DNA from 2 places in the Ruegeria sp. HKCCA6837 genome. Region 2 is predicted to be linked to the other one. Evidence: riboswitches for the same ligand, from Rfam matches in the RefSeq annotation. Region 2 holds a riboswitch; the other holds the start of a gene.
What was found. A riboswitch is a leader RNA that binds a small molecule or an ion and turns the genes downstream of it on or off. The one in region 2 is predicted to bind cobalamin.

Region 1 (7,826 bases), on a different contig from region 2:
TGAATTCAAAGTTGGTCAGAACGTTCGGTCCACTACCAGTCAAACGCGGTTCTGACGCTTCGACCACGTCTTCAAAGGCATCGGGATCGCCGTCGACGGCAACAGGAATGCGGATACGCTCACGCTGGCCCCCTTCCAGAGTGCCGAAGTCACAAAACAGGTCCTGCCCGTCCAAAACGCAGGGGGCGGCAACGTCCCCCGCAACGACACCGTCGGGCAGAACGTCACTAAGGGTGACGCCGTCGATTGCGATCTCCTGACTGGAGTTGCGCAGACGGTATTCAATCCGCAGATCGTCGCCCGATCCGCGCAGGCTTTCACGCACAACCGGTGCGGGTGGGCGGAGATCGGACAGGGTAAATGGCTTGAAGCTGATCCAGAAGATTGCCAGCAAAGGCAAGATCACCACAAGCGATACGCTGATCACGGTCGGAGCCAGCAGCGTCCAGGCCAGACGCGCCTCGCGTTTGGCTAACGCCCCGGTTCCGGTCGGTGGGGTGGCCGAAGTCATGGGGTACCTCGAAGGGTTAAGTGCAGCGGCGCGCACGCCGCTGCAGATGCCACTTGATTACTGAACCTTCGCCAGTTCTTCGTTCATGGCTGCAACCGCTGCGGCTGCGTCGATCTCGTCATCAATGTACTGACGTACAACACGATTGATGGCCTGAGAGTTGATCATTTTCGACGCCAGCGCCAATTGACCCTCGGCTACGCCCCAACGCTGCGCCACGTCCAGACCACCGACGATCTCATCGATCATCGCCTGTTCATACAACTCACCCAGCGGGGCTTTGCGATCGACACCAACGGGCAGTTCCGCCCAGGCTTCAGAGAACGCAGTCGGGTTATCCGAATTACCACGGCGCACCGGGAACTTACCCTCAGGCGCAATGGCCAGCGTCTGGGTATAGCCGTCATCCATAGCAAACCTTACGAATTCCATTGCCGCGTCGGTGTCCGCATCGTTGGTGATACCGAAATACCGCACATCACCCCAGGCCGCGCCATCGGGGTTCGACGGGCCGGACAGTTTGGTAACGATACCAGTCTTGCTGGCCAGATCGCGAGAGGTCGGGTCATCGTTGATGGTCGGCGGGGCGCTGTCCCGCAGACCGGCCAGTTCATCAAGAATGAAGGGCGACCAGATGATCATCGCGGCTTTACCGTCGAAATACAGCTCACGCGATTGCTTCCAGAAAAGTTCACCCGGAGGCGAGGCTTTGGAAATGGCCTTGTAGAAATCCAAAACCTCGGTGGTCTTGGCCTCATCAAGCGGCTGGAAGCCATCGGGGCCAACCGGGCTGACGCCGTTTGCCAGGAATACGTGCTCCAGCACCTGACTCATGAAGTTCTCGTCAACTTTGGTGGCCGAAACAAAACCATACATTTCTGGCGGGTTATGCAGCGCCTCAAGTGCGGCCTGAATATCTGCAAAACTGTCAGGCGCTTCCAGACCGGCCTCTTCAAAAAGGTCCTTCCGGTACACAACCATTTGCGTCCAGCCGTCCACCGGAACCGAGGCGGTTTCACCATTGAACGCCGCCATGCCCAAAGCACCCGGAGCGAAAGTATCAGCGCCCAGTTCTTCGATCACTTCGGTCGCAGCTTCGGTGTCCAGAATGCCAGCTTCGGCCCACGGCAGGGCGTACTGCAACGGGTGGTAGACCACATCTGGCAAGTCACCTGCGGCAAAGGCTGCGGTTGCGCGGGTGCCCAAATCTGTTTCTGTGACAGGGATCACCTCAACGGTTGTTCCGGTCTCAGCCTTGAACTGGTCGGCCATTTCCTGTTGTTTCGCCAGACGCTCGGGCTGCTCTTCGGTCGTCCAGAAACGGATCGTGTCCGCCTGTACCGACATGGCCGTCAGCGCCAGTGCCAACGAAGAGCCGAGCATCAGCTTGGCTGCTTTTGGTGTAAGTTTCATGGTCGGTTTCCTCCCCGATTGTCTTCCATGGATCGTTTGATTTTTTTCGCCAACTCGTTCGAGGTCAGCAGCGGCGGTCCGTCAGAGTCGCGTTCAATCAGCACCGCCTGACTGAGCTCGCGCAAAGTTGCGGGCTCTTCTCCTCGGGTCTGACGTATCAGCATCGTAGCAAGGCGTTCACCTGCCCGTTTAGAGTCGACGCTGAACGTCGTTAGCCCGGGGCTGGCGTATTGGCATTCCGGGACCCCGTCATATCCAAGAACCGAGACATCGCGCCCGATCTCAAGGCCAAATTCTGCGCAGACAGAGTAGCTTCCCAGTGCCGCTTGGTCTGTCGCAAATACAATCGCGGTCGGCGGGACAGGAAGACGCAATAAAGCGCGCGCTTCAGCGGCCCCTTCTTCGCGGGTGCGGGCCCCTTCGCGTATCAATTCGGGATCAACTGGCAATCCTGCGTCCCTAAGCCCGTCGACATAGCCATCCCGACGCAGGTGGCTGTAGTTGAACTTTGGATCACTGCCGACAAACCCGATACGGCTGTGACCAAAACGGGCCAGACGTTCGACCGCGTCGCTCAAGGCTGTTTCCCCGGAAATATCAAACCACGACGTATCGTCCTGAAACCCGACCTGACCATAGCCAGTCCGCCCGTAAAGGATGAACGGCACCTGCAAGTCCTTCAGGTATCCAACGCGCGCATCATCGACTTCGGTTCGCGGCAGTATAAATCCGTCGGCCTTACGTTCTTCAACCAAACGGCCCAGCATGTTCAGCATATCCTGTTTCGACTTCGCGGTCGAAATTGTCATCGTCCAGTCAGACGCACTGGCAGCTTCACAAGCCCCTGCCAGAAAGTCTTGGAAAAACGGATTGTGCCGATCCGGTTCTTCACTGTTGATGACCATTGCAATGGCACGCACGCGCCCCGTTCGGATGGCCTGAGCGTGGCTGAGCGGGCGATACCCCATCTTGCGCGCCGTCACCTCAACCCGCTTTCGCGTTGATTCTGAGATGTCGGAATACCCATTCAATGCCCGCGACACCGTGCTTTTCGAAAGGCCGAGTTGATCGGCCAGTTCATCAAGCTTCACCCGTCCAGTCGCCGAGGCGCGCCGGGAACGGATTTGTCGCTGTCGCGTGTTGAGATTCGCTGTCATTCCATCATTTTGTGGTTCCGAAACCGGTTTCGGCAACGGAAAAATCTATTTTTGTGCGGTTTGAAAAATTCGGGTTTCATAAGTCGGAATACTGATGCTTCGACTTCAACTCTGTGGTCACCGCACCGATTGGCAGGCTATAGCAATGACAACCTCCATGCACAGTACCGCAAAAAAGCGAATTATATACCTTGCTGAAATTCGGTATTTCCCTAAGCGATGCCGCAAACGAGAGTTGACCGTGTACAAGTTTTTCTGCCATCAACGCACCATGTTCGGTTCCGGGGACTCACCCGGAGGCAATAGGGAATGCAGTGCGGCTTTTTCTTCGCCAATTCTGCAACTGCCCCCGCAACTGTAAGCGGCGAGCGCGGCTGATCGTGCCACTGGGATATGCCCGGGAAGGCCAGCCAAGCGTTTTGACCCGCAAGTCAGGAGACCTGCCGAACATGCGCCCTCAGAAGGGGCGTTGATCGTCGGCGACGGGGTGTGCGCCGAAACTGTTTGCCTATTTGGGCAAATGGTTTCGCATTCCCCTATGTCAAAAACCAATGCGTGCCGGGGAAGGCGCGACTTGAGAAGGGCTTGTTTGTGAAACACTTTTTGTTGGCGGCAACAGCTGCCATTGCATTGCCTGCTATTGCCCAGGCTCATTTCCTGCTGGAATACACCCAAGATACCATGATTGATCGTCCCGGCGACGTTCCGGTCAAGTTGGTCTTCTGGCATCCCTTTGAAGCCGGGCATGTAATGACCCTCGAAAAGCCAGAAGAATTTTATGTGATCCACAACGGCGAAAAGACCGATTTGTTGGGTACGTTGCAAGAAACCACCTTCGAAGGCCCCGAGAACACGGCCAAGGCCTTTTTGGGCTCGGTTCCAGTGAAACGTTCCGGCGATTACGTCGTGGTAACGGTACCTGCGCCTTATTATGAGGAATCTGAGGATATCTATATCCAGCAGATCACCAAGGCGTATCTGAACCGAAACGAGCTGCCCACCGACTGGGACCAGCCGCAAGGTCTGGCCACAGAAATTCTGCCGCTGAACAAGCCCTATAACATCATCGCTGGCTCGACCTTCACGGGACGTGTGCTGAGCGAGGGCAACCCAGTGGCTGGCGTAGAGATTGAAATCGAATACATGGCCGCGGAACCCGACTTGGCCGGAAACGGCGCAAAAAACGCAACTGCTTCCCCATTGCCAGGCGGCGCACTGGTCGCGATTTCGAACGAGAACGGCTATTTCACCTTTGGCGTGCCAAAAGCAGGCTACTGGGGTTTCGCCGCGTTGGGTTCGGGCCCGAAGACCGAACATGAAGGCAAAGAACTAAGTCAGGACGCTGTGATCTGGATCCGCGCCTGGGATCTGGAGTAACCCATATGCATATTGTGGACGGAGCCCTTTCGAACCCTGTTGTGATTGGCGGCGCAATCGCGGCAGCAGGCGGGATCGCCATGGGGCTGAAATCGCTGGACCTAGATCGCATTCCCACTGCGGGGGTGTTGTCAGCCAGCTTTTTTGTCGCCTCACTGATCCATGTTCCGATCGGCCCGTCCTCTGTGCATTTGATCCTGAACGGTCTGGCCGGGCTTTTGCTCGGCTGGGCGGCCTTTCCGGCGCTTTTTGTTGGCTTGCTGCTTCAGGCTGTGTTCTTCGGCTTTGGAGGACTGACAGTGCTTGGGATCAACACAGTCAACATCGCCCTTCCGGCGGTGCTTACATGGATAATCTTCGGTCGTCTGATCGCCAAGGGCACGCCTGTTCAAGGAGCAGTTTGGGGCGGCATAGGCGGCGCTTTCTCAATCGCAGCTACGACGGCTTTTGTCGCAGTATCGCTGGCGCTGTCGGGCGACGAATTCCTGCCGGCTGCGAAGCTTGTGTTATTTGCTCACGTCCCTGTCATGGCCGTCGAAGCGGTTCTGACCGGGTTCGCCATTTTACTGGCTCGTCAGGTTAAACCAGAACTCTTTTACAAAGGCGCATCGGCATGAGGCAACTGCTCGTTGTTATTGCGTTGTCACTGATGCCGCTTCCTGCGCTGGCCCACAAAGTTATCGCAGGGGTCTTTCCTGCAGGCGATGCAATCGAAGGCGAATTGGGCTTTTCAAACGGCGATATGGCGCAAAACCAAAAAGTCATCGTGTACGGGCCCGATGGTGCTGAGTTGGGACGAACACTGACCGATACAGATGGTTTCTTCCTTTACACCCCGACCAACCCGGTAGAACACACGTTCAAAGCAGACTTGGGCGCGGGGCATGTGGCAGAAGTCACCATGCCTGCTGCCGATGTCGCGGCGATAATGGGTGTTGAAGCTGACGTGGTCGAAACTGCCGCAATGATTGCCCCTAAGGAAGGTGGGACGCAGGTGACTGTCGCATCATTGACGAACGAAGAACGCGCCGCAATTGCTCAGGCGGTCCGAGACGAAACCCGCCCGCTGCGACGCGAGATTGCCTCCTATCGTGAACACAACGATCTGCAAACGATCCTGGGTGGCATTGGTTACATCATTGGTTTGTTCGGAATCGGCTTTTACATCGCCGCACGCAAGAAGATGACCTCCTGATGGCCCACGCCCTGGAACCCCAGGCCAAGACATTGGCCGAGACTGGTACGGGTGCATCCTTTGGGGTGATCCAAGGCTTGGATCCTCGGATGCGGATCGTGGTGGCGAGTGTTTTTTCCATTGTCACGGTCTCGCTCAGCACCATTCCAGGGCTGATTGCGGCATTGGCTGTTTCTATCGGAGTGCTGCTGATGTCTCGCCTGCCCATTCGCCGAACGCTCAAACGTATGGCGATGATGGACAGCTTTATCATCTTCATGTTGGTACTTTTGCCATTTACCACGCCCGGGGATGCGATGTTCAACTTATTTGGGTTTCCGGCCAGTTGGCAAGGCCTTTGGAAAGCCACTGAGATTGCGCTGACAGCTAACGCCGTCATATTGTCCCTGATGGTTCTGGTTGGAACGATGGAACCGGTTACGCTTGGCCACGCGTTGTATAAACTGCGCTGTCCCGAAGCACTCGTCCACCTTCTGATGTTTACCATTCGCTACATCGAAGTTTTACGCGAGGAATATATGCGCCTGCGCGCGGCGATGAAGGTCCGTGGGTTTCGACCGGGCACTAATTGGCACACGTATCGCAGCTTTGGCTATCTGGTTGGCATGATGTTGGTCCGCGCCATCGAACGGTCCGAGCGAATCTTAGCAGCGATGAAATGCCGAGGATTCTCTGGACGGCTTCTCTTGCTGCAGGAATTTAACCTGACCCTGCGCGACTACGTGTTTGCGGCGACTCTATGCATAGTGTGCATTGGGCTTCTTTGTCTGGATTTCGCATGACGATCCTCAAGCTGGAAGACATTCATTTCGCCTATCCCGGTCAAGCACCCGTACTGGACGGCGCCTCGCTTACGCTTGAACCAGGGCAACGCCTGTCGATTGCAGGACCTAACGGAGCAGGGAAATCCACCCTGTTTGGAATTGCGCTTGGTTTGCAAAAGCCAACCTCGGGTAGTGTGATCGCCCTTGGAAAAGATCGGCGCACCGAGGCCGATTTTCACGAGGTTCGCCGCGAGATCGGACTGGTGTTTCAAGACCCTGACGATCAGCTGTTTTGCCCCACTGTGGCAGAAGACATCGCGTTTGGGCCTCTCAATCTAGGGCGCAACAAGGACGATGCTCTCGCCATCGTCGACAGAGTTCTCTCTGATCTAGACTTGATGCACTTGCGTGATCGCATAACACATAAATTGTCGGGGGGCGAAAAGCGTCTTGTGACCCTTGCCACCGTATTGGCGATGGAACCCCGGGCACTGTTATTGGACGAACCGACCAATGCGCTCGATACCCAGAACGAAGCCCGCCTGCTAGAGATACTACAGGGTTTGCCACAGGCCATTTTACTGGTCAGCCATGCGCCATCTTTCCGTCAGGCATTGGCCCCGGGCACGCTTGAATTGAGAAACGGTAGACTTGTCGCCGCGGGATTTTGAACTGCTGTGCTTTGCCGACGATTGGTCAACACATTGGCTCCCTGCCCCTCATCAGGCGAAACGGTATAGGGAAAAGACCTCTAAGCCCGCGCAGTAGTGCTCATGGATGTCGTTTCAGCTTCGATAGCGCTGTCCAGTGCTTTGCGGAACAGTTTTGCGCCCTTATCCAGACCAAGATCAATATAGGGAGTCTTGGCGTGCTTCATACCCAGATGCACTTGCTCCAACACCCCTTTGTCTTCGAGAAACGCCATCCGCACGCGTCATTCATGAACTTTGAAACCTCTGCGTTATCGGGATCAGTGTTTCAGCACTGAAACCAGAAATACCGAGTTCGGTCCTCGTCAATCGGCGTCATGAAATTGTACGAGATATTGACTTAGATCTTGTCGACTGGGGGTTTGCGGTAGCCACCGGTTCCAACAGGCGTGTAAACGGATCTGTTCAGCGCGATGGCAGGCAGGCACAACTCGTAATGCTGAAGCCGGTCGCAATCGCTCGGAAACGCCACGGGGGTGCCATTTTTCTACCGGAAGAAACCGATGTTCTTAGCCAGAAACGTTTCGGCCTTCAGCACGCGCCCTATATTTTTTCTCAAGGCCGCAACTTACCAGCAATTTCTCAGAAACATCGATTGCCCTCCAATCCATCATTTGGCTTGCTAAAGTTTGGGCGCCTGAACGCCGCCATGCCACGTCAGAATAGTAATGGGTTATATAAGCCTGACTAATTTCAAAC
Region 2 (7,826 bases):
CCGCGACTGCACCGCAAAGGACGCTCTGTTCGATCCGATTCGTTAAAGCTTTTTGTTCTGACAATCGCGGGCATAGTCCAGTGCTTTGGCGGTGCCTTTGAGATCGATGGCCATGACGACCTCACCAGCCGGATTGTAGACGGTCATTGTCTTGTTCTGGGCGATTGCGTTGACGAAGCTTCTGTCGGTGAAAAACACGGTTGCGCCCGGCACGTCGCGCTCGTTGAACCCGATGGCCGTGGCATCATAGCTTTTGCCGTCCAGATCAAAGCGGATCGGATAGCTCTCACCCTGTTTAATGTCGCCCCACGCCTTGTTGTAGACTGCGAAATACCCGCGATTGCCCAATGCGTCGTAGCCCAACCTGACCACCGAGAGATCCTGATACACCGTCTGGATCAGACAGCCATTGCCAAGTGCTGGGTCCATCATGATGTTCCAGCCTTCGACGAAGCCCTTGTCGACAAGTTCCTGCGACAGGGCGGTGGTTGCAGTGAAGGTGGCGAAGGTGAGGGCGAGAAGGCGGGTCATAACGTATTCCAATCAAAGGGATCAAGTCTGAGGCATTCTACTACGCGCGCACGGAAGGCAAAGGCCCTTTTGCTTTTTAGCGACCTTTTTGACTCCGGGTCTTGATCCATGCGCAAGGGTGAACCCTGCTATGATGGCTTGGGAAGCAACTTGAAAACCGATCGCTGACCAATAGTTTTACGACTCAGCAGTTTAAGGAGCATTCTATGTCTCAGTTTCCGAGGACTTTTTCACATATCGGGTTGTCTGTTCCAAACGTGGACGAAGCCGTAAAGTTCTATTCCGAGGTTTTGGGGTTTTATGTCATCATGCCGCCTACGGACGTGGTCGAGGATGACACAGACATTGGCGTCATGTGCACCGATGTTTTCGGCCCGAACTGGAAGAAACTGCGTATCGCACATCTCGCGACAGCGGACCGGATTGGAATTGAACTCTTCGAGTTTGACGGGAATTACGCGCCCGAAAACAACATCGATTTCCGCAGAAATGGAACGTTTCACTTTTGCATTCAGGACCCTGACGTCGAAGGCCTGGTCGAAAAGATTGTGAAAGCCGGTGGAAAACAGCGGATGCCGATCCGGCACTATTATCCCGGAGAAAAGCCATACCGCATGGTCTATGTTGAAGATCCTTTTGGCATCGTATTCGAACTCTACAGCCACTCGTATGAGCTGACCTACTCGTCTGGTGCTTACACCTGACGCACTTGGTCACGTATCGGTTAAGCGTCGGGGCTATGGCGCAGTGTTCTCCCTGACCAATCAGGGAGCTTAAATTTCCTTGCGTGCCCGCAACGCGGCCGTGATTGTCCCGTCATCCAGATAATCCAGCTCTCCGCCAATCGGCACGCCCTGAGCCAGTGAGGTCAGGCGGACCTGCCCCTCCAACTGATCGGCGATGTAGTGGGCTGTGGTTTGGCCATCGACGGTAGCGTTGAGCGCAAGGATAACCTCTGTGATCCCTTCGGCCAGAACCCGATCCTTCAGGCGCGGGATGCGCAATTCGTCCGGGCCAACTCCGTCCAGCGCCGACAGCGTGCCGCCCAGAACGTGATAGCGGCCCTTGAACACGCCAGCGCGTTCCATCGCCCAGAGGTCGGCCACGTCTTCGACGACGCACAGCTCTCCGGTTGCGCGGTCCTCGCTGTTGCAGATGTCACAGATATCGGTGGTGCCCACATTGCCGCAATTCAGGCATTCCCGAGCGGTGATTGCGACCTGCTGCATCGCGTCTGAAAGGGGCGTCAGCAGCAGGGCGCGTTTTCGGATCAGGTGTAGCACCGCGCGGCGGGCCGAGCGGGGGCCAAGGCCGGGCAGTTTGGCCATCAGGTCGATCAGGTTATCGATGTCGCTGTTCGAACTCACGGTCTGTCCTGCTTTTCGCCGGAGGGAGCCTCCGGCGGGAGTGTTTTTGAAAAGGTGAAGCTTAGAACGGAAGCTTGATGTCTGCGGGCAGACCCATGCTCTCGGTCAGTTTTGCCATCTCGGCCTGCGAGCGCTCAGTCGCTTTGGTCTGCGCGTCCTTGATGGCAGCCAAAATCAGGTCTTCGACCACTTCCTTGTCGTCACCGTTGAAAATCGACGGGTCGATGTCCAGACCTTTGAGCTCGCCTTTGGCGGTCGCCGTCGCCTTGACCAGACCAGCCCCGGATTCACCGACAACCATCATGTTGTTCAGCTCTTCCTGCATTTCGGTCATTTTTGTTTGCAAGTCCTGCGCGGATTTCATCATCTTGGCCATGTCGCCCAGACCGCCAAGCCCGCCGAGTCCTTTCAGCATAGGTATTCTCCTGTGTCTCTGTTTGGTCTCTAGATACGGCCCGTCGAAGCGCGGCACAAGGGTTGTCCCGCCGGTCGGAGAGGTCTTTCAAACCACGCGGACGTCGTGCAAGCCGTCTGTCTCGGTAACCGAGCAGCAGATCGATTTCAGGGTTCTTGGATGGTCGTAGTCCCAGGGACGGCCGCGATGCATCGTTGCGCGCTCGTCCCAGATCAATACATCGCCGACGGACCATTGGTGCGAATAGAGGTATTCGGGCTGCGTGCAAAACGCGATGGCTTCGTCCAGTAGGGACTGACTTTCTTCATGCCCCATGCCTTCGATGGCAAAAGCGTGCGAGGCGATGAACAGGGCTTCTTCTCCGGTTACCGGGTTCGGCCAAATCGCGCGCCATGGGCGATCTGGCCATCGCGTCATTTTTGGCAGCGCAGCGAGGTCGGCTGAAATTTTTGAACGGGAATGCGACAACCGGTGCCAGATGATGGCGTCCCTAAGAACGGATTTCAGACGATCTGGCATATCCGCCCAAGCGGCGCGGGTCGATGCGATCTCGGTTTCGCCGCCGGATGGCGGGACGACTTTTGCCGTCAGAATATTGATCAGCGCCGGCGTCGGCAGGAACGTGCTGTCTGTGTGCCACAACATGTTGGCCTGCAAATCCAACAGGCGCAGATCGTCTTTCGCACGCAGCCCATCCTTGGTTTTGTTTGTCAGTTCGGGAAGCTGAAACTCAACATCGCGACCCGCTGCCATGGCTTTACGGTTTTCCAATGGCCCAAAAAGTTCGGCAAGGCGAATGTGGTCCGCATCAGATATCGATTGGGCCGGAAACAAAAGCACAGAGCGGGTTTCGAATGCGCGCCGGATTTCCGGAAAGTAACGCTGTTTGGTAACGTCGCGCAAATCTAGGTCGTGAACGACCAATCCGAAACGTGGGTGCAGTGGTGATGTTCGCATGAAATCCCTCCCTGACATCATGGAAGGGTGTACCTGTTTGAAGGGTCGATCTGCTTCGTTTGCGACACGGGATCGAGCGCTTTCGGGTCAGTCTTCTTCGAACGGGTCCCACTCATCTTCAACTTCAGGAAGCGCTTCGGTCTCGACCTGGGCGGCGCGTTGTTCCGGCGTCTCGATCTTTGTGATCTTTGCCTTGGGGAATTGCGCCAGCACCGCCTGAACCAGAGGATGCTTTTCAGCTTCGGCCTTCAAGGCCAGCTCGGCCTCATCTCGCACTTCGGCAATTGTCGGCGTATCCCCGTTCGAGACGATCGAGACAGCCCACCGGTTTCCGGTCCAGCGTTGCAGGGCAGAGCCCAGCCGGGGCGCAAGGTCTGTCGGTGCATTCGTGGCTGGGGTGAACTCGATCCGACCGGGCTGATAAGACACAAGTCGCACGCCGTTTTCCACTTCAACCAGAAGCTTCACGTCGCGGTTGGCGCGGATCAGTTCGACCACGTGCTCAAAGGTCGGGTACCGGGCCAGGGCCGTCTGAGCATCCTGTGCCAATGCGGCAACCGGCGCGCCGCTTGAACCACGTGGGGCCGAGGCGTATGTGGATGCGGGGGTGGCGCTGGCCTGCGCGGGTGTTGCACCCTGCCGAGACATCAAGGTGCCGCCGCTAGGTCCACCTGCCGGAGGCGGCGGGGCGTCCTGCAGCCGTTTGACCAGTTCTTCAGGGCTGGGCAGATCAGCAACATGGGTCAGGCGGATAACGGCCATCTCAGCGGCCATCATGGCATTGGGCGCGGCCGAGACTTCTTCGAGCGCTTTCAGCAACATCTGCCACATCCGGGTCAGAACGCGCATCGGCAGGGCCTCTGCCATGTGCTGGCCACGGCTCCGTTCGTCCGGAGAAACGGTTGGGTCTTCGGCGGCGTCTGGCGTGATCTTCACGACGGACACCCAATGTGTGATCTCAGCCAGATCGCGCAAGACAGCCAATGGGTCAGCACCTTCTGCGTATTGGCCGCTGAGTTCTGTCAGTGCGCCTGCGGCGTCGCCCCGCAGGATCATGTCCATGAGGTCCAGAACGCGGCCACGGTCCGCAAGGCCCAGCATTGCGCGAACCTGTTCGGCAGTGGTTTCACCCGCCCCGTGCGATATCGCCTGGTCCAGCAGCGAGGTTGCATCCCTTGCAGACCCTTCCGCGGAGCGCGTGATCAGCGCCAGCGCATCTTCTGCGATCTCAGCGCCTTCCGCTGACGCGATCTTTTGCAGAAGGCCGATCATATCCTCGGGTTCGATCCGGCGCAGGTCAAAGCGCTGGCAGCGGGACAGAACTGTGACCGGCACCTTGCGGATTTCAGTGGTTGCAAAGATGAACTTCACATGCTCGGGCGGTTCCTCAAGCGTCTTGAGCAGCGCGTTGAAAGCGCTGGTCGAGAGCATGTGGACCTCATCGATGATGTATATCTTGTAACGCGCGCTGGCGGCGCGATAGCGGACACTGTCGATAATCTCGCGAATATCGTTCACGCCAGTTCGGCTGGCGGCGTCCATCTCCATCACATCGACGTGGCGGCCTTCCATGATCGCCACGCAGTGTTCGCATTGGCCGCAAGGTTCGGTCGTCGGGCCGCCATTACCGTCGGGCCCGATACAGTTCATACCCTTGGCGATGATCCGTGCGGTGGTGGTTTTTCCGGTGCCGCGAATGCCGGTCATGATGAAAGCCTGCGCAATTCGGTCCGCTTCGAACGCGTTTTTCAGGGTGCGCACCATGGCATCCTGACCCACCAGATCGGCAAAGGTTTCCGGGCGATATTTGCGGGCGAGAACCTGATAGGCGGGGCTGGGCGTGTCGGTCATGTTTTCTCGGTCGGATTCGGTGCTTCGGCTCAGCGTAGTGGCCGCTGCCTTCCGCGTCCACCGCGAGGCGCGATGATTTTTGATTTAGATTCTGACCGGATTCGCACTAAGCTGGTCCAACAAAATTTATGGTGCATTTTCGTTAAGAGTTCTTGGTGGAGGACACTGGTTCATGTCGCAACTGGTTATCTATGCCCTGCAAGTCGCGGGGGGTACACTTGCCCTGACATCGATGCCCGGACGGGGCGGGGATTATGAAAGGGATCTGGATACGATTGCCGCATGGAAGCCGGGGCTGGTTGTTTCAATGACAACGGACGTCGAGATGCTCCAAAACGGGGCGCAGGAATTCGGCAGCGATATTCAAGGCCGCGCCAGCCGGTGGGTGCATCTGCCGATCGAAGACTTTGGCGCCCCTACGCCTGCAGTTGAAGAGGCGTGGCCCTCGATCAGCGCTGCCGCCCGGCACGCTTTGACGGGCGGAGGGCGGGTGCTGGTGCACTGTCGGGGCGGCTGCGGCAGGTCTGGAATGGTTGTCCTGCGGCTGATGATCGAATGCGGCGAACAGCCAGACAAAGCACTGGAGCGTTTGCGAGCCCTGCGGCCCTGTGCCGTGGAAACTGATGCCCAGTTGGCCTGGGCAGCACAGAATTTTCAGGCTCAAGTCGTATAGTCTTAGGCCGAAATCTGTTCAGGCGCGTGCACGGGTTTGCGAGGCCGCAGCTTTGCAACCTCGATCATCGCGCAGGGTGGGTCTGTAATGATGCCGGATGGCAAGGCGCTGAACGTGTTTCCAAAGATCAGATCGGCGTAAGCGTTCAGGTCCTGCGGCTCTGCTTCAGGCTGTGTATCGCAAAAGATGCGAATTCTGTCTGATTGCGCTCGGAAAGTTGCGTGGCATCCTTGCGTGCAATGTGACAATTCACTGCCACCTTCAAACTCGAACCCGTCGCTTGTGGCGGCTGTGGCCTGCTTCATCGCCTCGGAAATTGAGCGTGCCAGCCGCGCCAGGGCAGGGCAGGTTTTGCCCGTCCGCTGACACACCGTTGCACTGTATTCATGCGTCTTCGTCTTCCAGATCATCCTGCGCCCTCCGCGCGTGGTGGGCAGGAGAGTTGGGTCAGGTGGGACGGCAACGTGCTGTCAGGACCTGCCCGGACACCCCGCCCGAGTTTCGGTTTCAGTTCCGATGGCAGGTCTCCTGACTTGCGGGTCATGGCTTTGCCGACCTTCCCAGCCCTAGGGGCCAGTGGTGTTTTGGCATCGCTCACCGCTTACAGTTGCGGGGGCAGTCGCGGATTTGGTTTGCGCCCGGATGACCAGACTGAACCGCACCGTGTTCCCTTTTCATCCCGACCCCTTGTGGGGGACAGGAACCATCACACAATCGCTAGCGTCTGATCCGGTTCCGAGTCAAGCTGATCTTTTACCCCGACGTGTGGTCATGCTGGATGGGGGGAACGTTCCTCTTTAGTGTTTAAAATATTGAAGCCAAGCAATTCAGTTTTTCAGTGCAGGGTCAGGGATCATGTTGGACGCAGAGCAGACGGTGTTGGCTGAAGATTTCCTTTTCCCATCCGGGTCCACGACCCTTGCAGCACGGTTGTACCGACCGCTGTCAGAGCCTGAAACCGTGGTTGTGCTGAATAGTGCAACGGGTGTGCCGCGCGACTATTATCGCCACTTCGCACAGTGGCTAGCGGCCGAGCGGGGTATGGCGTGTCTGACCTATGACTACCGGGATTTCGGGCATTCTCTGACCGGCCGTATGAAGGATGCGCGTGCAACAATGGCGGATTGGGCTTTGATCGACATGCCAGCGGCGCGGGCGGAAATGCGCAGGCGTTATCCTGATGCGCAGCAATGGACCATTGGTCATTCCGTTGGTGCGATGCTGGGGCCTGTTCAGCCCGACATCGACCAAATCGATCGGATGATTTGCGTGTGTTCGGGGCTCGTAACCCTCAGTGATCACCCATGGCCTTACCGTGGATTGGCCGGTGTTTTCTGGTATGGACACGCACCGGTACTGGTCAAAGCACTTGGCTATCTGCCGGGAAATGCGATCGGGTTTGGTGCGGACTTGCCGGGCTCGGTCTACTGGCAATGGCGCGAATGGTGCACGGCTCCTTTGAATTATGTACCTGAAATCGGACAAAACCTTCCTGAGGCGCGTTGGGACGGCTCCGGTAGACCCGTGGATTTGTTCACTTTCGAGGACGACCAGATGGTCCCGCCCGAAGCTGTCTGGCGGCTTGCCGACCTTTATGGCGCCGAGGCTAAGCGGCACCTGCTTAGGTCTGATGACTTCGGATTGTCAGAGATTGGCCATATCGGAGCTTTTGCTCGGCGTAATGCGGCAGTTTGGCCGAGCCTGATCGCGTGATCAGGCTCGACTTTTGAATTACCGAGTATTTTTTGCTTAACGCCCTTTATGCAGTTTTCGATCCTTCATGACACCCCGCACCATCTTACCGAACGCTTTGTCCCGTGCCCGGGATTGGGCGACGGTTTCCGAGTTGCGCTGATCTTCGCGCCGAAGCTTTCGCCATCGATCCAAGCGGGCAGGGTCAAGCACGCCTTGTTTGATCGCCCGCTGTACAGCACAGCCTGGTTCGGATTCGTGCTGACAATCTGAAAAACGGCAGTTCAGGCCAAGTTCGGCGAGGTCCGAGAACACCTCGTCGATACCGTCCTGAGCTTCA

Region 1: linked by a shared signal. The riboswitch ahead of GOV91_RS07700 (DUF4198 domain-containing protein) and the one ahead of GOV91_RS14515 (hypothetical protein) in region 2 are both predicted to bind cobalamin.

Annotation. Positions count from the first base shown of each region.
Region 1 covers NZ_WQGD01000004.1:5,325-13,150, reverse strand. Annotated here, with positions in the region: gene GOV91_RS07715 (carbohydrate ABC transporter permease) at 1-511, opposite strand, end outside; gene GOV91_RS07710 (ABC transporter substrate-binding protein) at 569-1,924, opposite strand; gene GOV91_RS07705 (LacI family DNA-binding transcriptional regulator) at 1,921-3,081, opposite strand; cobalamin riboswitch at 3,341-3,544, shown strand; gene GOV91_RS07700 (DUF4198 domain-containing protein) at 3,673-4,458, shown strand; gene cbiM (cobalt transporter CbiM) at 4,464-5,075, shown strand; gene GOV91_RS07690 (cobalt ABC transporter permease) at 5,072-5,653, shown strand; gene cbiQ (cobalt ECF transporter T component CbiQ) at 5,653-6,435, shown strand; gene GOV91_RS07680 (energy-coupling factor ABC transporter ATP-binding protein) at 6,432-7,088, shown strand; gene GOV91_RS22530 (hypothetical protein) at 7,169-7,342, opposite strand; gene GOV91_RS07670 (LysR substrate-binding domain-containing protein) at 7,821-7,826, opposite strand, start outside.
Region 2 covers NZ_WQGD01000010.1:50,935-58,760, reverse strand. Annotated here, with positions in the region: gene GOV91_RS14555 (ribonuclease T2) at 1-46, shown strand, start outside; gene GOV91_RS14550 (hypothetical protein) at 43-531, opposite strand; gene GOV91_RS14545 (lactoylglutathione lyase family protein) at 738-1,235, shown strand; gene recR (recombination mediator RecR) at 1,305-1,898, opposite strand; gene GOV91_RS14535 (YbaB/EbfC family nucleoid-associated protein) at 1,960-2,313, opposite strand; gene GOV91_RS14530 (TauD/TfdA family dioxygenase) at 2,401-3,270, opposite strand; gene GOV91_RS14525 (DNA polymerase III subunit gamma/tau) at 3,358-5,121, opposite strand; gene GOV91_RS14520 (protein-tyrosine phosphatase family protein) at 5,294-5,794, shown strand; gene GOV91_RS14515 (hypothetical protein) at 5,797-6,204, opposite strand; cobalamin riboswitch at 6,295-6,517, opposite strand; gene GOV91_RS14510 (hypothetical protein) at 6,650-7,507, shown strand; gene rsgA (ribosome small subunit-dependent GTPase A) at 7,544-7,826, opposite strand, start outside.